Regions from separate parts of the Acidisoma sp. S159 genome, predicted to be linked through region 1. Evidence: predicted binding sites of a transcription regulator. Region 1 holds the regulator's gene; the other holds the start of a gene.

Region 1 (9,442 bases):
ACCCTGTAGCGGGTTGTAGCGCGCGGTCGGCGCCTTCTGGTTGAGGTTCATTGATCGCAGCTTATCGAGCGTGTTGAGCACGGTCTGGCTCATCGGCGCCGGATTTGCCGTGGGATGCGGCTGGTTGGTCGGGCTCGGCGGCGCCGGCGGAGCCGGTGGCGCGGGCGGTGGCGGCATCGGCAGCGCCGGCTGTGCCTCGGCCGTCTGCTGCGGTGAGGGCGGCGTCGGCGGCGTCGGCTTGGCGACCGGCGGTGTGGGTTTCGGCGGCGTCTCGGGCTGCGGCGGCTGCGGCGCCGGGGGTGGCGGCGGCGGCAAAGGCGTCGCGTCTGGAGACGGTGTTGGCGGCGGCTGCGGCACGGGTGGCTGCGGCAGCGGCGGCGTGGGTGTCGGCGGCTGCGGTGGTGGCGGCTGCGGCTGTGGCGGCGAAGGGGCAGGCGGAGGTGGTGTCGGCACCGGCGGCGTCGGCGGTGCGTCGCTTTGCGGCGGAGGTGGCGGCGGAGGCGGCGGGGGTGGCGCATCCTCCAGCGGCTGCGGCGTTGGCGCCTGCGTCGCCTTCGGTGCTTGCACGGTAGTGGCGGTATCGGCGGGGGCCGCGACCTTGCCGGTCTTATCAGCCTGTTGCGCCGGTGCCACGGGTCCCACGAAATCGACCGAGACAGCCGCCAGTTCCTGCGTGTCGTCCGGCTTCTTGGACGGCAGTGAGATCAGCAGCGCCACCAGCAGCACTACATGCAGCACGCCGGAGGCGATTGCGCCGCGGCGCATCTCCGGGGTCATGGTGCAACTCTGCGAAGGCTGGACAAGTCGGTTTCCATCCTAGCCGTGCGTCCCGAAGTCCGCGCCCCTCACGGAGCGCTGGCGGCCGGAGCCGGTGCCGCGTTTGTGGGAGCCGTGGTGGCGGGCGCCGCACCTGTAGGCATGGGCGCGCCGTTCGGCTGCTGGGCCAGCAAGGCGACCTTGGTGAACCCGCCGGCGACGATGGTGCCCATCACCTGCATGATCTGGCCGTAGGACACGGTCTGGTCGCCGCGCACGAAGATGCGGCGATCAGTCTGCCCATTGCTGAGCGATTCCAGCTTACCGACAAGCTCGCCGATCTGAACTTGGTCGTTCTGCACGAAAACCTTGCCCTCGGCATTGATCGAGAGGGTGATCGGGGTGCTATCGGCATTAACGGGCTTGGCAGCAGTCTTCGGCAGATCGACGGTGACGCCTGAAGTCATCAGCGGCGCCGTCACCATGAAGATGATGAGCAGCACCAGCATGACGTCCACCAGCGGCGTGACGTTAATCTCCGCTAACGGCTTGTAACGTCCGCGGGCTCTCGGGCCGCCCATGCCTCCGATCGCCATCGCCTAGACCCTCTCTTCGGTCTGGCGGGACAGGATGGCGCTGAACTCGGTGCCGAAACCCTCGAGCCGGGACGCGAAACGCGCCAGGTCCGTGCCGATCTTGTTATAGGCGAGCACGGAGGGAATGGCGGCGACGAGGCCGATGGCGGTGGCGAACAGCGCTTCCGCGATGCCTGGCGCGACCACGGCGAGGTTCGTGTTGTGCATGGCGGCGATGGCCGAGAAGCTGTGCATGATGCCCCAGACGGTGCCGAACAGCCCGATGAAGGGTGCGGTCGAGCCGATCGAGGCGAGGAAGATCATCCAGCGTTCCATCCGCTCCAGCTCGCGCTGGATTGTCACGTTCATGGCGCGATCGACGCGTTCCTTGACCGCCGTATGGCTGATATCGGCACCGGCGATGCGGCTGGTGCGGCGCCATTCGCCCATGGCGGCGCCGAAAACGGCGGCCATAGGATTGGTCGGCTTCTGACCGTCCTGCTCATAGAGGTCGTCCAGGCTGCCGCCGGACCAGAAACGATCCTCGAAAGCCAGAGCCTCCCGGTTCGCGCGGCGGATGGAGGTGACCTTCTCGAAGATGATCGCCCAGACCCACACGCTTGCCACGAGAAGGCAGAGGATGACGAGCTTGACGACGATATCCGCCTCGAGGAACAGCCCCCAGAGCGAGAGGCTGCTACCGGGCGCCGCCAGCGAGGTGGCATTGACCGCCTGATCCAATTCCCGAAACCCCTTTTCCTATCCGGCCGAGCCTTGTGATGACCCAGCCGCTGTCTTCATCGCCGTCAACGCGAGTCGCCACGGCGCGGGCATCCGCTCCGCGCGCCCCGTCTCGGCGCGAATGCTGACCAAGGTCAAGCCCAAGACAGCGATCGTTTCGCTGTCGCGCAGAATGCTCTGCCGCAAAATCAGTGATGCGGCGCCCACTTCCACGGCGGCGGTGACCACGGTCAGCCACTCGTCCAGCCGGGCTGGGCGCTGATAATCCACTTCAACGCGCCGCACCACGAAGATCATGCCGTATTGCAGCATCATAATGTTATGCGGCAGGCCCATGGCTCGCAGTGACTCGGTGCGGGCGCGCTCGGCGAAGCGCAAATAGTTGGCGTGATAGACGATGCCGCCCGCATCGGTGTCCTCGTAATAGACGCGGACATCGTAACGGTGCAGCCCATCCGCCATCTCAGGCGGCAGGGGCGAGGTCATAAAGACTTCCTTATGTCGTGCGCGGTTTGGCTACAGCAGGACGTCTCTGGTTTTGACCATGCTCGTTCTACCAGGTCATGCTCAGCGAAGGCCGGGCATCCACGCCTTCCTTGCTCGACGAAGGCAAGGCGTGGATGGCACGCCTTCGCGTGCCATGACGGATCTGCGGGTCCCCGTTCAATACTGGATCATCAGGCTCTATGGCGAGGACGGCAGATCCGAGAGCAGGTCGCGCTGCTCAGGCGAGAGCGGCGGTGGTGCTAAGTCCAGATGCCGCCAGCCCGGGGTGCCCAGCATTCGCCCACGGCTGGTTCGCAGGACAAATCCCTCCTGGATGAGATAGGGCTCGATGACATCCTCCAGCGTGTCGCGCGCTTCCGCCAGGGCCGCCGCCAGCGTCTCGACTCCGACCGGCCCGCCGGCATGGTGCTCTGCGATCCGGCGCAGATAGCGGCGATCCATCGCATCCAGCCCGCGCGCATCGACCTCCAGCCGGATCAGCGCGGCATCCGCCGTATCCCGATCCACCCGCGACTGGCCTTCCACCAAGGCGAAATCCCGCACCCGCCGCAGCAGACGCCCAGCAACGCGCGGTGTCCCGCGCGACCGGCGCGCGATTTCCTCCGCACCCTCGGAGGAGAGGTCGAAACCGAGCAGCCGGGCGCCGCGCGCCACGATCAGCTTCAGCTCCTCCGGCGTATAGAGCACCAGCCGCAACGGAATGCCGAAACGGTCGCGCAGCGGCGTCGCCAGAAGCCCGGAGCGTGTCGTGGCGCCGACCAGCGTGAAGGGCTGCAGGTCAATGCGCAGCGTGCGCGCCGCCGGACCCTCGCCGATCACCAAGTCGAGCTGGAAATCCTCCATCGCGGGATAAAGCACCTCCTCGATGGCCGGCTGCAGGCGGTGGATCTCGTCGATGAACAACACGTCGCGCGGCTGCAGGTTGGTCAGGATCGCGGCGAGGTCGCCCGCCTTCTGGATCACGGGGCCCGAGGTCGCGCGGAAGCCCACGCCCAGTTCCCGCGCCACGATCTGCGCCAGCGTGGTCTTACCGAGGCCCGGTGGACCGTGCAGCAACACGTGGTCCAGCGCCTCGCCCCGCTGCCGAGCTGCCTCGACGAAGATCGCGAGGTTGCGCCGGCTGCCTTCCTGCCCGACGAAATCCGCCAGGGTTTGCGGCCGCAGGTTCCCCTCTCCAGAGTCCTCCGGCGCACGCGTCGAGGAGACTGTGCGGTCCTCGCTTTCGGGCTCGGCGGCCGGACTGCCCCGGCTTTTCCGCCCGCTCATTGCGCGAGTTCTCGCAGACAGGCGCGGATCAGGCTGTCGAGATCGGCATTATCGCCGAGCCGGGATTGCGCGCGATTGAGCGCCGCCTGCGCTTCCGGCCGCCGATAGCCGAGGTTGAGAAGCGCCGAAAGCGCGTCCCCGGCGGTGCCGCTCGGCATGCCGCCCGGTGCCTGGAGGCCCTCGGCCAAGCTGACCGGCTGCGAAAGGGCGCCGGCTTTCTCCCGCAACTCCAAGGCCAGCCGCGCCGCGAGCTTCGGCCCGACGCCGGGCGCCCGGCCGAGCGACGCGCGGTCGCCGCTGGCGATGGCGAAGGACAGCTCGTCCGCCGAGAGGGTGGAGAGGATAGCCAGCGCCACGCGCGGCCCCACACTCTGCACCGTTGTCAGCAGCCGGAACCAGGCGCGCTCGGCGGAGGTGGCGAAGCCGTAGAGGGTGATCGCATCCTCCCGCACGAAGGTCTCGATGAGCAGCCTCGCTTCCGCCGGAGGGGCGGGCAGGTTGGACAGCGTGCGGGATGAGGCATGGACGAGATAGCCCACGCCGCCGACGTCGATGATACAGCGTCCATCCTCATGGCCATCGACGGTGCCGCGTAGGCTGCCGATCATGGCGTGAGGCTCCTTTCGCGCGCCGGCTGGCCCCAGGCATTGCGGCTGGAGCGGTGGTGCGCGTGGCAGATGGCGACGGCCAGCGCATCCGCCGCATCCGCGCGCTTGAGCGTGGCGCCAGGCAGCAACCGGCGGACCATGAGGCCGACCTGGTTCTTGTCCGCGCCACCCGTGCCGACCACCGACAGTTTCACGGTTTTCGCGCCATATTCGGCGACGATGATCCCGGCCAGCGCGGGCGCCAGCAGCGCCACGCCTCGGGCATAGCCGAGCTTGAGTGTCGCGGTGGCGTTCATGTTGACGTAGGTCTCCTCGACCGCCGCTTCCTGCGGCCGGTAGGTCTCGATGAGGGCGCTCAGCGCCTCGTGCAGCGCGCGGAGCCGCTCCGGAACACCGGCGTCGCTGTCGGTCAGCACGATGCCATCCGCGATATGCCGCAGGCGGTTGCCCTCCGATTCCACAACGCCCCAGCCGGTAATGCGGAGGCCGGGATCGATGCCAAGGATGCGGATGACGGTCATGGGGCGATCCTACGCCCGTCGAAGCCTGAGGCGTGAAGCCCCGGCAGGCGGGCACTCTCAACCCTCATCCGGACAGCTTCTGCAGCACCGCCTCGGGCAGGTCGAAATTTGCATAGACGTTCTGCACGTCGTCCGACTCGTCGAGGATATCGAGCAGCTTGAGCACGGAGGTCGCGGCCTCCTCATCGAGCGGAACCGTGGTGCGCGGCCGCCAGTCGAGCTTGGCGCTTTCGGGCGGACCGAAGCGTGCCTCCAAAGACTCCTGCATCGCGAAGAAGCTCTCGATCGTGCCGGTGATCTCATGTGCCTCGTCGCTGCTCTCGACATTGTCGGCACCTGCCTCGATGGCGGCTTCGAGCATGGCATCTGCGCTGGCGGCGGCGGCGGGATAGCGGATCACGGCCAGCCGCTCGAACATGAAACTGACCGCGTTGGTTTCGCCCAGTGCGCCGCCATGCTTGCTGAAGGCGGCGCGGATGTCCGACGCGGTGCGGTTGCGGTTGTCGGTCAGCGCCTCGACGATGACGGCGACGCCTGAGGGGCCGTAGCCCTCGTAGCGGACCTCGGCATATTCCTCGCCGGGGCCAGCGCCGGACCCGGCCTTCTTGATGGCGCGGTCGACCGTATCCTTGGGCATATTCTCCTTCCGCGCCGCGAGCACGGCGGAGCGGAGGCGCGGATTGGAGGCCGGGTCGGGCAGCCCTTGGCGGGCCGATACCGTGATCTCGCGAATGAGCTTCGCGAACTGGCGGGCGCGCCGCGCATCCTGCGCGCCCTTGCGGTGCATGATATTCTTGAACTGGCTATGGCCGGCCATGGGGAAGGCTCCGGAAGGCGGGTCTGAGGAAAGCCTTGGTCTCCGCCAACCCGCCCCGCCCCGTCAAGCCGGGATCAGTCGCGGCGTCCTTCAGTGCCGGGCCTGATTTCTCCGGCTGCGGGCGCTCGAGGCTCAGCCCCGCAACCCGGTCTGGCTTTGGATCAGTAGCGGCGGAGCAGCGCCACCAGACGGCCCTGCACGCGCACGCGTTCAGCGGGAAATATCCGGCTCTCGTAACGTGGATTGGCGGGTTCGAGCGCGATCGAATTGCCGCGCTTGCGCAGCCGCTTGAGCGTGACTTCATTGTCATCAACCAATGCGACGACGATCTGTCCGGTTTCGGCGGTCTCGACGCGGCGGATGATGACCGTGTCCCCGTCCAGGATCCCGGCTTCGATCATGGAATCGCCGGCAACCTCCAGCGCGTAATGCTCGCCGGAGCCGAGCAGCGCGACTGGCACTTCGATGTGTTCGGAGGTATCGCGCAGCGCCTCGCGCGGGAGGCCGGCGGCGATGCGGCCATAGAGGGGGAGTTGCACCGCGCCCGCTTCATGCGCCGCGCGAACACCCGGCAGGCGCCCGGAGAAATCACCGCGAATAACGGTCGGCGCGAAACCAGCCTCCCGGCCCGCGACCGCTTTCGCGGCCGGTCTGATGTCCCGCGCAATCGGATTGAGCGAATCGGCTGGCATCCGCAGCACTTCCAGCGCCCGCGCCTGATGGTGGCGCCGGCTGAGGAAGCCGCGTTCCTCAAGCGCCGAGATCAGGCGATGGATGCCCGATTTAGACTTGAGGTTTAATGCCTCCTTCATCTCGTCAAAGCTCGGCGAATAGCCGGCGGATTTGAGATGGCGGTCGATGAAGACCAGTAATTCATGCTGCTTACGCGTCAACATGGTCCTGCACCCCGAAAGACGGTCACCTTGCCGCTGAAAGAGCGGAACAAATCGGCAACAATGCGACTTCTATGTGGTCGCGCCGAGCCGCGTCAAGCGAGAGGAACGTTTCGAGTCTAGTCTTTTGGCAGAGAACACTGTGGGCAGTTCGTCAATCAAACGAGACGAAGTGGCGTGGAAGTCTTGGAAGGCGGTGTTTGAGACAACCCACCCCCGACCCTCTCCTTGCAGGGAAGGGAGTTCCTGTCTCGCTTCCACCCACCTTCATCCCTCGCAGCAAGCGAGGGGTGAAGGTGGGTTCTTGCTTTGCCCTAGTCCCTGTCGCCATCTGCATACGGATTGACCGAACCACGGAAGTCGATCCGCAGCGGAACGCCCGGCAGTTCGAAGACCTCGCGCAAAGTATTGACCAGGTATCGCCGGTAATCCTCGGGCGTCGCCTCCGCACGGGTGCCAAACACCACGAATGTCGGCGGCCGAGCATTGGCCTGGGTGATGTAGCGCAGCTTTAGCCGGCGGCCCTGCACCGCCGGCGGCGGATGGCGGCTCAGCGCATCGGCGAACCAGCGGTTGAGCGCCGATGTTGGCACGCGCTTGTTCCAGGTGGCGTGAACCGCCCGCACCGCCGGCAATAGCCGCTGCATCCCCGAGCCCGTCAGAGCGCTGATGGTCACGACAGGGACGCCTTTGAGCTGCGCCAAGCTGCGCTCCAGCCGATCCGACACGGCGCGCCGCACGGCTTCCCGGTCTGGTACGGCATCCCACTTGTTGAGCGCGACCACCATCGCGCGCCCCTCGCGCTCGACCAGCCGGGCGATCTGAAGGTCCTGATCGTGCAGCCCGTCATTCGCATCGACGGTCAGAACCACCACCTCGGCGAAGCGCATGGCGTTGATGGTGGCGGCGGTGGAGAGCTTCTCCACATCGTCCTGCACCCGCGCGCGGCGGCGCAGCCCGGCGGTATCGACAAGTTCGTAGACGCCGCCCTCCGTGTCGTGCAGCGGCAAGGTGATCGCGTCGCGGGTGATCCCAGGTTCCGGTCCGGTCAGCATGCGGTCCTGGCCGAGCAGGCGATTGACCAGGGTCGATTTCCCCGCATTCGGTCGCCCGAGGATGACAAGGCGCAGCGGCCGTCCCTCGCTGGGTTCCGCTTCCTCGCCGATTTCCTCGGCGGCTGGAGGCAGGCGCTCGGCGATCTCGCTCATGAGATGGCTCATGCCTTCGCCATGCTCGGCCGAGACCGCGATCGGGTCGCCGAGGCCTAGCGTATAGGCGTCGAAAGCGTTCGCGGTGCCGGCGCGGCCCTCGGCCTTATTGGCGACCAGCATCACCGGCCGGCCGAGACGGCGCAGCCAGGTGCCGAAATGGGCGTCCGGCGGCAGGATGCCGGCGCGGGCATCGACCACAAACAGGATGAGATCGGCTTGTTCCAGCACGCTCGCCGCACCAGCTCTCATCCGGCCGGACAGGCTTTCCGGCGGCGCTTCCTCCAGCCCCGCCGTATCGACGATGCGGACTTCCCGGCCGCCCAGCATGCACGTGGCATCCTGGCGGTCACGGGTAAGGCCCGGCTGATCGGCGACCAGCGCCTGGCGGCGGCCGACGAGTCGGTTGAAGAGGCTGCTCTTGCCGACATTGGGTCGGCCAGCGATTACGACGAGCGGGGTTTCCATGCGAGACGGGCAATACTGCCGAATGCCCTAGGGGAGTAAGGGGGGTTCATGAGCGATCGTGTGATTGAGCGCCCCGGCCAGGGGCCAGGGGCTGACCCTCAGACCAATTCCCAGACTGTTCCGCGCTACGGCGTTGCCGCCGAGGGCACGGTGATGATCATTCTGCTGGCCATTAGTTTTTCGCATTTTCTCAACGACAGCATGCAGTCGCTGCTGCCGGCGATCTATCCGCTGCTCAAGCACGAGTTCAATCTGAACTTCGTACAGATCGGCTTCCTGACCTTCACCTTTCAGGTCACGGCGTCACTGCTGCAGCCGCTCATCGGGCTCTATACCGACCGCAAGCCGCAGCCTTTCTCGCTGGCCTCCGGCATGGTCTTCACTTTCGTCGGTCTGGTCCTGCTCGGCTTCGCCTGGAGTTTCGTCATCCTCCTGGTGGCGGCGGCGCTGATCGGGCTGGGCTCCTCGGTATTTCACCCGGAATCCTCGCGCGTCGCGCGGATGTCCTCGGGCGGCCGTCACGGCTTCGCGCAGTCGGTTTTCCAGGTCGGCGGCAATGCCGGCACCGCGATGGGACCGTTGCTCGCCGCCTTCCTGGTGGTGCCTTTCGGCCAGCACAGCATCATCTGGTCGGCGTCGCTGGCGCTCATCGCGATCCTGGTGCTGGCGGGGGTTGGGCGCTGGTATCATGGACGCTTGCTCGAAACCGCCCGGCGTCCGCCGCGCGCCGTCGCCGATGTGGAGAGGCTGCCAGGGCGCCGCGTCGCCTGGGCCATGGTGGTGCTGACGCTGCTCGTCTTCTCGAAGTATTTTTATCTGACGAGCCTTACCAGCTACTACACTTTCTACCTCATCCACCGCTTCCACCTCGGGGTGCAGGCGGCGCAGATCTATCTATTCGTCTTCCTCGGCGCGGTGGCCCTGGGCACGCTTGTCGGTGGCCCGATCGGGGACCGCATCGGACGTAAGCCGGTGATCTGGGTTTCGATCCTCGGCATCCTGCCCTTCACCTTGGCTCTGCCCTTCGTGGGTCTGTTCTGGACCGCCGTGCTGTCCGTCATCATCGGCGTCATCCTGGCTTC
Region 2 (9,442 bases), on a different contig from region 1:
GCCGCTCGCCGCATGGATGCGCCGGATTTCCGCGGCTGTTGCGGCATCGTCGAGAGCAAAACCCTGTAACAGCGCGGTAGCCTCACGCCAGGCCGCCTCGGGCACCGGCATGCGGCCGGTGGCGCGGAAGTCGCGCATGGTGGCGGCCGTTGCCTGGGCATCGCGGCCGAGCAGTTCGAAGAGCAGCCGCTCGAAATTGGAGCTGACCTGAATGTCCATGCTCGGCGACAGGCTGGGCTCGACCCCTCGCGCCGACATGTCATTCGCGGCGAGGAAGCGCGCCAGGATGTCGTTGCGGTTGGAGCCGATAATGAGCCGCTCGACCGGCAGCCCCATCCGCCGAGCCGCCCAGGCGGCGAGGACATTGCCGAAATTGCCCGTCGGGACCGCAAAGGCCACCGGCCGGTCCGGCGCGCCGAGCGCCAGGGCGGCTGCCACGTAATAGGGAATCTGCGCCGCGATCCGCGCCCAGTTGATCGAATTCACCGCCGAGAGATGCATGTCCGTGCGGAAGGCCGTGTCCGCGAACAGCGCCTTCACCATGTCCTGGCAGTCGTCGAAGGTGCCGGCCACCGCGATATTGCAGACATTGGCGGCATGCACAGTCGTCATCTGACGCCGCTGCACCTCGCTGGTGCGGCCCTCGGGGTGAAGGATGGCGATCTTGATCCGCGCGCGGTCCCGGCAAGCCTCGATCGCCGCCGATCCGGTATCGCCGGAGGTCGCGCCGACGATGGTGATCCGCTCGTCCCGCTCGGCCAGCACATGCTCGAAGAGCTGCCCGAGCAGCTGGAGCGCCATGTCCTTGAAGGCGAGGGTGGGGCCGTGGAACAGCTCCTGCACCCAGAGCCCGTCCTCAAGCTGAATCAGCGGCACGGTCGCCGGATGGTCGAAGCCGGCATAGGCGCGGCGGCAGAGGGTCAGCAGCGTCTCGAAGGAGAGCGTTTCGCCCAGGAAGGGATGGATGACGCGGGCGGAAAGCTCAGCATAGGGCAGCCCACGCATCGCACGCCACTCCGCGGCGGAGCGTTCCGGCCAGGTTTCGGGCATGAACAGCCCGCCATCCTCGGCGAGGCCAGCCAGCAGCACGCCGCCAAAGTCACGAGGGGGCGCCTCGCCGCGGGTCGAGATATAGCGCATCGGACGGAGCTATCCCAAGACCGCCTGAACCGCCAGCGGGAAGGCGGCATGGCGGGGGCGATTGTGTGTCTTCGGGTCGTATCGGGAAGTTCCACGGTCCGCACTCGAGTGACCGGCACGTTTTGTCCGCCGGAGCTTCAGCGCCGATCAACCTCCCGGCAGCGAGATGCGCATTGCTGAAAAACCACTTCGAGGGTCCACCATGATCCCATTCGAACTGCTGTCGGCTGCAGCCGGGCTTCTGCCAAACTCGGTGAGAGGGCGTTGCGACCTTTCCCAATTCGCGTAACTGGCCGCTATCGCCAAGACACCGGCATCCTTGGCGCACCGCCGCATACTGGGATCCAGGCACCGCGCGACGCTATTGGGCGAGGCATAATGCCGTTCGGGCACGCCGCTAGCTCCAAAGGCTTGAACGTCATCAGAATTTTCCTCCGCCCACCGCCCGATTTAACGCTCGCAAGAGTGTTAACGTGCAAACTGCACCGGCATGCGGTTGGGACCATCGGTGATCAGGCAGGCCACGCCTATCGCCTATTCAAACCAGCATGCAGAGGCTTGCAGCTGACAAGGTGTGCCGCGATGGTCGCAATAGTTACTCGGCAAGACCCCGCGTCATGGGTGGGACACTCCAAGGTCGCGCAAAATGCCGGAGCGTTCCAGCATGCTTTGCAAGTTCGTAGACCAGCGGCACAGGTGAGGCACGCCCCCGAAACTACCACGGTCGCCGCCCGCCATCACATGGGCTACGGCGACGGCCGCTATCCTGACCAGCAGGATCGCGCCTTTTGGGGAACCAGCTCCCACATAGCCGACGCCAGAACGGCTAGAGAATTGCTGTGCCGAGCCGTGAAAGACATCGACGACGCGACACAGCACTATATTGAAGGCGGTTCGACACTAAGCGCCGCCATCCTCACACCGGATCATAAGCTGACAACCCTGCAGATCGGCGACAGCCCCTTGGGTTACGTCTTGGTCAATAGAAGGACCGGAAAAGCCGACCTGCGCGATCTGACCGAAGACCAGAGTCCAGACGCACCGGCTGAGCTCGCGAGGATCAAGAGGCGGGGCGGTAAGGTCGAGCACGGCCGCCAGGTCAATGGTAACGCGGATCTTGCACTTGCTCGGAGCTTCGGCGACCGTGAGTTCGTCGGCATTACCGCCAAACCAACCATCCAGACGCTCGATCTGAATCAGGTTCTTGCCAATCCCGATATCGACGTCTTTGTGTTCTGTGCCAGCGACGGCCTGATTGAATGCAACGACACAAAAGATTTCGAGGCCGAGTTCAAGCCGGGAGACAAGTCCGCGGATATCGCGAGACGCTGTATAGACCGCGCCCTCAAGAGCGCGGAGAAGGCGGGGGTGAAAAAGGGCGACAATATCTCCGTCTCCATCGCTCGGCTGAAACGAGATTCCAAGGTCGCCACCTACATTGGCGTGGCCGACGGCCATGGCGAAAACGCCGCCGAGGTGGCGGCCACGGTGCGGTCCGGCATCCACCATGCGCTTCATGCGCGCGAGACCGAGTCTGGGACGAGCCGGCGACATCATGCCTCAGCAAGGCCTCGGCTGGCAGCGCCTGAGCAATTGGCTGCGGCAGCAACATCTGCTGGCGAGCAGACAACAGGTGTTACAGGTTGAGCTGATCGTTAGAGGCGGCTGTGAAGCAGCCTTGAGCCCCGTTGGCTCAGCGGCACCGAGGCCACGAATGGAGCGACCAAAAGTCGATCAAGAGATTGAAGTGTTCTGCGATGGAAGTGTGACGTTGCCAGCACGATACGACGTTCGCGGATAGCCCATTGCGATGCTAGTGTTGAGAGATGCCGCAGCGGGCGCCGGTGTCTAGCCTCATGACAGCTTCATCGACGCTCCGGAGCGAGGCGTCTATCGCCGGTAAGGCGAAGGCAGCAGCGCGCGCACCGGCAGCTTGATGGGCGCCAGCAGCCCCGGCAGGATCACCCGCGCTTCCGGGTCATAGTCCAGGATCATCTCCCGGCACGCGCCACAGGGCGAGACTATGGCGAGGCTCTGGTCGTCCTCTCCTGGCTTCGGATGGCGGATCGCGACTGCCGTCTCGATCGTTCCGTCGCCTTCGAGAATGGCACGACCGAGAGCCACGGCTTCAGCGCAGACCTGCAGCCGGCCGACCGTCGCGCCTAGATGAATACCCGTCCAGACACGTCCGTCCCGCCCGCGCAGCGCGGCCGAGACCATGTGCCAGAAGGGCCGGTAATGCCGCGCGAGCGTCTCCCGCGCGGCCGCGATCAGTTCGTCATCCGCCTCGGTAAGCGGTTCGGCGGGGTCCAAGGCCCCGGCATCCACGTCATTCGGCAGCCTCAGCTTCCTCCTCGGATGTCGGCTCGGCCATCATGGCATTGACCAGGATGCCTGACTGATCCCGCAGCTTATGCTCCAGCGCCTCGGCCATCTCAGGATGGTCGGTCATGAACTGCTTGGCATTCGCGCGCCCCTGGCCGATGCGCTGGCTGTCGAAGCTGAACCAGGCGCCCGACTTTTCCACCAAACCGCCCTTCACGCCAAGGTCGATCAGCTCGCCCATCTTGCTGATGCCCTCGCCATACATGATGTCGAACTCGACCTGACGGAACGGCGGGGCGAGCTTGTTCTTCACCACCTTCACGCGCGTCTGGTTGCCGACGACCTCTTCCTTGTCTTTGATCTGGCCGATGCGGCGGATGTCGAGGCGGATGGAGGCATAGAATTTCAGCGCGTTGCCGCCCGTCGTCGTCTCCGGATTGCCGAACATCACGCCGATCTTGAGGCGGATCTGGTTGAGGAAGATCAGCATGGTCTTGGATTTCGACACCGAGCCGGTCAGCTTGCGCAACGCCTGGCTCATTAGCCGTGCATGCAGCCCGACATGGCTGTCGCCCATCTCGCCTTCGAGTTCGGCGCGGGGCACCAGAGCAGCGACGCTATCGACCACCAGCACGTCCACCGCGCCCGAGCGCACCAGCGTATCGGCGATTTCGAGCGCCTGCTCGCCGGCATCCGGCTGGCTGATCAGCAGGTTGTCGACATCCACGCCCAGCTTGCGGGCATAGAGCGGGTCGAGCGCATGTTCGGCGTCGATAAAGGCGCAAGTGCCGCCGCGCTTCTGCGCCTCCGCGATGGCGTGCAAGGCGAGGGTGGTCTTGCCCGAGCTTTCAGGGCCGTAGATCTCGACGATCCGGCCGCGCGGCAGGCCACCGATCCCAAGCGCCAGGTCGAGCCCGATGGAGCCCGAGGGGATCACCTCGATATGCTCATCGCCCGTCCGGTCTCCCATCCGCATGATAGAGCCCTTGCCGAAAGCGCGCTCGATCTGCGCCAGGGCCGCGTCGAGCGCCTTGTTCTTTTCCATCGGGGTCTCCAAAAAACGGTGCCGAGTCGCAATCCGCGCTGTCCGAATCGGCCGGGCGCGGACACTGCCTAAATGTGAACGTTTAAGCAACACCGCATGGGGCGGCCTTCGTAAAGTCTAGCCGATAAGTTGTGAGATCGTTACGAAATTCGCACCCGCAACGGCCATATTGCGATGCGCCCGGGCCATCGAGCCATCGAGATCGATCGCCCGGCTGGCCTCCTCGATCACTTTCACGGTGAGCCCGAAATGGCGGCCGTCGCAGGCGGTCCAGCCGACGCAGAAATCGGTGGCGAGGCCGCAGACGACGACCTCCGTTATGCCCCGGCTGCTGAGCCAGCCATCGAGCCCGGTGCGCGTCTCGCGGTCGGCTTCCAGGAAGGCCGAATAGCTGTCGACCGCCTTGTGGTAGCCTTTGCGCAGGATCAGCCCGGCATGGCGGATATCCAGATCGGGGTGCAGCGCGGCGCCGTGGCTGCCCATGACGCAATGATCGGGCCAGAGGATTTGCGGACCGTAGAAGGCGTCGATGGTCTCGTAGACCTGCCGCCCCGGATGGCTGGAGGCGAAGGAGGCATGGCCGGGGCAATGCCAATCCTGCGTCAGCACGACATTGGCGAAGCGCTGGGCGAGACGATTGATCGGCTCGACGATCTCATGCCCGCGTGGCACAGCGAGCGCGCCGCCCGGCATGAAGTCGTTCTGCATATCGACGACGAGCAGCGCCGCATTCGGCGTCATGCCGCATCCCGTGCGGCGAGGGCCTTCAGGACATTCGTCACCACCTCATCGGGCGGCGGCCCCATCTCGATCGTCACGGCGGCCTCGTCGGCGCCCGGCTCCTCCAGGGTTGCGAGCTGGGTGTCCAGCAGGCTCGCCGGCATGAAGTGGCGCGTGCGGTGCTGCATGCGGTCGAGCAGCAGCGCCCGGCTGCCCTTGAGGTAGACGAAGAGCACATCGTCATGCCCGGCGCGCAGCACATCCCGGTAGCTGCGGCGCAGCGAGGAACAGGTGACGATCCCCTCCATACCGTTTTGCCGCCAGGCCGCGATCTTTCCGGCGATGATGCGCAGCCAGGGCCAGCGATCCTCGTCGGTGAGAGGCGTGCCAGCGGACATCTTGGCGATATTGGCGGCGGGATGAAGGTCGTCCCCTTCCAGCATCTGCAGCCCGAGCTTTTCGGCAACCCCGGCGGCGATGGTCGATTTCCCGCTGCCGGAAACGCCCATGAAGATGAGGGCGGTGGGTCGGTCGGCCGTCACGGCGGCTCCTGTCGCAATGGGTCGCGGACGGCTCAGTAATGCGCCGGCACCGGCTTCACGCCGGCTTCGATTGCCCGCTGCTCTACGCGGCGAAGCAGTTCACGCTTCTCGGGCGTGCGGTTGAGGCCGCTATTGCGCAGCGCCTCAACCCCGGCCGGCGTATCAGTCATGCCGAGCGCCTTCTTCCGCGCATCGACTCGGGCCAGCAGATCTTCAAGCCTGATCGTCTTCATGTTTCGAAACCTCCGACCGTCTCAGGGCTCCAGCAGCCCCAGGTCGCCACCTTCGTCGCGTATTCGTTTAGAGAGATAAGCGATGTCCAACCCGTCTGCCAGCCGGAACAAGGCCCGAGCTTGCTCAAGCCCCGAAGTGTCGAACGCGTTCCCGGCAGAATACTGAGCGAGGCGATCCGCGATCATATCCTCGATCGCGGGGAGGAGTATCGCGTCGTCTTTGGCATGGCACTCCGTCACACGTTGAAGCGGAACAGCAAGACGTCGCCGTCCTTTACCACGTATTCCTTACCTTCGATCCGCAGCTTGCCGGCCTCGCGGGCGCCAGCCTCGCCTTTGAGTGCGACGTAATCGTCATAGGCGGTGGTTTCGCAGGCGATGAAGCCGCGCTCGAAGTCGCCGTGGATGGCGCCCGCGGCGCCCGGCGCCTTGGTGCCCTTCAGGATCGTCCAGGCCCGCGTTTCCTTGGGACCGACCGTGAAATAGGTGATGAGGCCCAGCAGGCCATAGCCTGCGGCGATGACGCGCGCGAGGCCGCTTTCGGTCAGGCCCAGACCCTCCAGGTATTCGCCCTGATCGGCCTCCGGCAACTGACTGACTTCGGATTCGATGGCCGCCGAAACCACGACATAAGCCGCGCCTTGCCGCGCCGCCATCTCGGCGACCTTGGCCGAAAAGGCATTGCCGCTCGCGGCCGAGGCTTCCTCGACGTTGCAGACATAGAGCACCGGCTTGGCGGTCAGCAGTTGCAGCCGCTCCGCCGTGCGGCGATCAGCCTCCGGGATCGCCGTGCGCGCCGCCCGGCCTTCGGTGAGCGCCGCGATGATGGGCTCCACTAGAGCAAGTTGGGCGACGCTGTCCTTGTCGCCGCCGCGCGCCCGCTTCTGCAGGCCGATCAGCCGCTTCTCCAGGCTTTCGAGATCGGCGAGCATGAGTTCGGTCTCGACCACCTCGGCGTCGCGTACCGGGTCGATATCGCCCTCGACATGGGTGATGTCGCTATCCTCGAAGCAGCGCAGGACGTGGATGATGGCATCCGTCTCGCGGATATTGGCGAGGAACTGGTTGCCGAGGCCCTCCCCTTTGGAGGCGCCGCGCACGAGACCGGCGATATCGACGAATTCCAGGCTCGTCGGCAGAATCTTCGCCGATTTCCCGATGGTGGCCAGAATTTGCAAACGCGCGTCCGGCACCGCCACGCGGCCGACATTCGGTTCGATCGTGCAGAACGGATAATTCGCCGCCTGCGCCGCCGCCGTCGCCGTCAGCGCGTTGAAAAGCGTCGACTTGCCGACATTGGGCAGGCCGACGATGCCGCAGTTGAAACCCATTACGATACGCTCCGCATCTTTTGCGCGACGGCTGTCATGAAATCTTCCGGCCGGTCCTCGGCCAGGAGCGGCGCGTCATCCGCCACGGCGTCCAGGAAAGGGATCAGCCAGTCGCGGTCGCCGGCGGAAAAGTCGCTCAGCACATGGCCCGTCACGCGGTCCTTGTGGCCGGGATGGCCGATGCCCAGCCGCACCCGGCGGTAATCCGGTGTCCCGAGCATCTGGTCTATGCTGCGGAGGCCGTTATGCCCCGCCGCTCCGCCGCCCTGCTTCACCCGCAGCTTGCCAGGCACCAGGTCGAGCTCGTCGTGGAAGACCGTCATCGCCGCCGGTTCGATCTTGAAGAAGGCTGCCGCCGCCTGAACCGATTGGCCGGAGGCGTTCATATAGGTCAGCGGCTTGAGCGCCAGCACGCGCGCGGTGCCGACGCGGCCTTCGGCGATCAGCCCTTTGAAGCGCGGCCGCCATGGCCCGAAGCCATGGCGGATCGCGATGACGTCGAGCGCCATGAAGCCGATATTGTGGCGATTCCGGGCCATCCCCGGATCGGGATTGCCGAGGCCGGCCCAGAGCAGCATCGCAGCGAAGCTAACCCTGTCCGGCCTGGCCAGCCCTTATTTCTTCTTCTGCGGTGCCTTCACGGCCGGGCCAGGGGTCGAGCCCTTGGCGGCAGCGGGTGCGGCACCTTTCGCGGCGCCGCCCTTGGCGGCCACAGCGGGCTTGCCGCCAGTCGGGGAGGCGGCGACGGCGGCGGCGGCATCCTCGGCCGCATCGGCCTCGGCCTGCTGCGTGGGCGGCGCGACCGTGGCGACTACGAAGTCACGCTCGACGATGGTCGGGCGCGTGCCCTCGGTGCCGCGCAGGTCCGAGAAGCGGATGTTGTCGTTGATGTCGAGTTCGCTGAGATCGGCATGGAAGGCTTCCGGCACTGTCTCAGGGTCGGCATAGACCTCGACCGTGTGGCGGACCACGTTCAGCACGCCGCCGCGCTTGATGCCGGGGGACACCGTGTCGTTCTCGAAGATCACCTGCACGGCAACGCGGATCTGCTCGCCGGGGGCGAGGCGCTGGAAGTCGACATGCTCGGGCTGGTCGCTCACCGGATGGAACTGCACGTCCCGGATGAGGGCGCGCGTGTTCTCGGTGCCGAGGTTCAGCTCATACAGACGCGACCGCCAACCACCGCGATGCAGCTCCTTCATCACGGCGCGCGGCTCGAGCGAAATGAGGGTCGGCGCCTGCGAGGCACCATAGATAACCGCGGGAACTCTCCCCGCCCGGCGTGTCGCGCGCGCTGCCCCCTTACCTGCCCGCTCGCGCAGCTCGGCCGGAATAGACGTAAACTGGGCCATAACCTGCTCCTTGGGTAAAACACTAAAAACGCCGGCCTCCAGGGGTGCCGACGTTCCGGGCGCGATGTAGCGGAAGCGAACAGGACGAGCAACCGCTAAGGGCCGCACGGCTGCCTCAAGCGGATCGCGCTTAACGGTGACTTTCTCGTTGCGGAACTTTTCGGCCGCGGTTTAAGTCAGATTCAACGAATAAATCGTTTCGGCGTCGCGAAAGCATAGCGCCTTCCGATGCTGGTTCCTGCTGCCTGATTTCCCTTCAAGAGGAGACTGGCTATGCCGGGTTCAGTCCATTTCGCCAAGGAACAAGACCCGCCTGGGGGGCACGCCGATACTGCTCCCGCTGGTGCCGAGGGGCGGTAGCATGTTTGGCAGTGCAATACTTGACGTCGGGATCGGGCTTGTCTTCGCGTTCCTTGCCGTCAGCCTGATCAGCAGCTCAATTGCCGAGGCGATCAATTCGCTCTTCAAGATCCGGTCAAGTTCTTTGCTGGGCGGGATCAAGGACCTGGTAAATGATCCCGAGTTGCAGGGCCTCGCCAGGGTGCTTTACGGCCACGCCGCCATCAATCCGCGCGGCTTCCTGCCGCCGCTTTCCGCCCCACTCGTCGCTCCGGTGGCGGCGCCGGCCGCTGCGCAGGCAGGCGCGCCAGACGCTGCCCTGGCGCATGTCGTTGACGCCGCGAGAGCCGCCGCTGGTGCCGCTGCCACCCGGGCCGCTGCCCCGGGTCCCGTGCCGGCCAGTTGGGGATGGCAG

What was found. Region 1 encodes LexA, which represses DNA repair genes until DNA is damaged. Its sites were predicted from a motif close to TGTTCTANNTANGTTC; they were not measured.
Positions count from the first base shown of each region.
Region 2: recA (recombinase RecA) is a predicted target of LexA. The motif match lies at 4,587-4,602, and genes of this name have one in related genera.

Region 1 covers NZ_LMUG01000048.1:148,106-157,547, forward strand. The annotation lists gene GSQ92_RS15715 (hypothetical protein) at 1-777, opposite strand, end outside; gene tolR (protein TolR) at 846-1,352, opposite strand; gene tolQ (protein TolQ) at 1,356-2,072, opposite strand; gene ybgC (tol-pal system-associated acyl-CoA thioesterase) at 2,091-2,558, opposite strand; gene ruvB (Holliday junction branch migration DNA helicase RuvB) at 2,757-3,845, opposite strand; gene ruvA (Holliday junction branch migration protein RuvA) at 3,842-4,453, opposite strand; gene ruvC (crossover junction endodeoxyribonuclease RuvC) at 4,450-4,974, opposite strand; gene GSQ92_RS15750 (YebC/PmpR family DNA-binding transcriptional regulator) at 5,039-5,791, opposite strand; gene lexA (transcriptional repressor LexA) at 5,953-6,687, opposite strand; gene der (ribosome biogenesis GTPase Der) at 6,999-8,360, opposite strand; gene GSQ92_RS15765 (MFS transporter) at 8,409-9,442, shown strand, end outside.
Region 2 covers NZ_LMUG01000032.1:54,185-63,626, reverse strand. The annotation lists gene thrC (threonine synthase) at 1-1,140, opposite strand, end outside; gene GSQ92_RS08150 (PP2C family serine/threonine-protein phosphatase) at 1,990-2,787, shown strand; gene GSQ92_RS08145 (cytidine deaminase) at 3,031-3,453, opposite strand; gene recA (recombinase RecA) at 3,470-4,510, opposite strand; gene pncA (bifunctional nicotinamidase/pyrazinamidase) at 4,628-5,251, opposite strand; gene GSQ92_RS08130 (gluconokinase) at 5,248-5,772, opposite strand; gene GSQ92_RS08125 (hypothetical protein) at 5,805-6,005, opposite strand; gene ychF (redox-regulated ATPase YchF) at 6,242-7,336, opposite strand; gene pth (aminoacyl-tRNA hydrolase) at 7,336-7,914, opposite strand; partial or broken gene GSQ92_RS08110 (50S ribosomal protein L25/general stress protein Ctc) at 8,032-8,688, opposite strand; gene GSQ92_RS08105 (hypothetical protein) at 9,050-9,442, shown strand, end outside.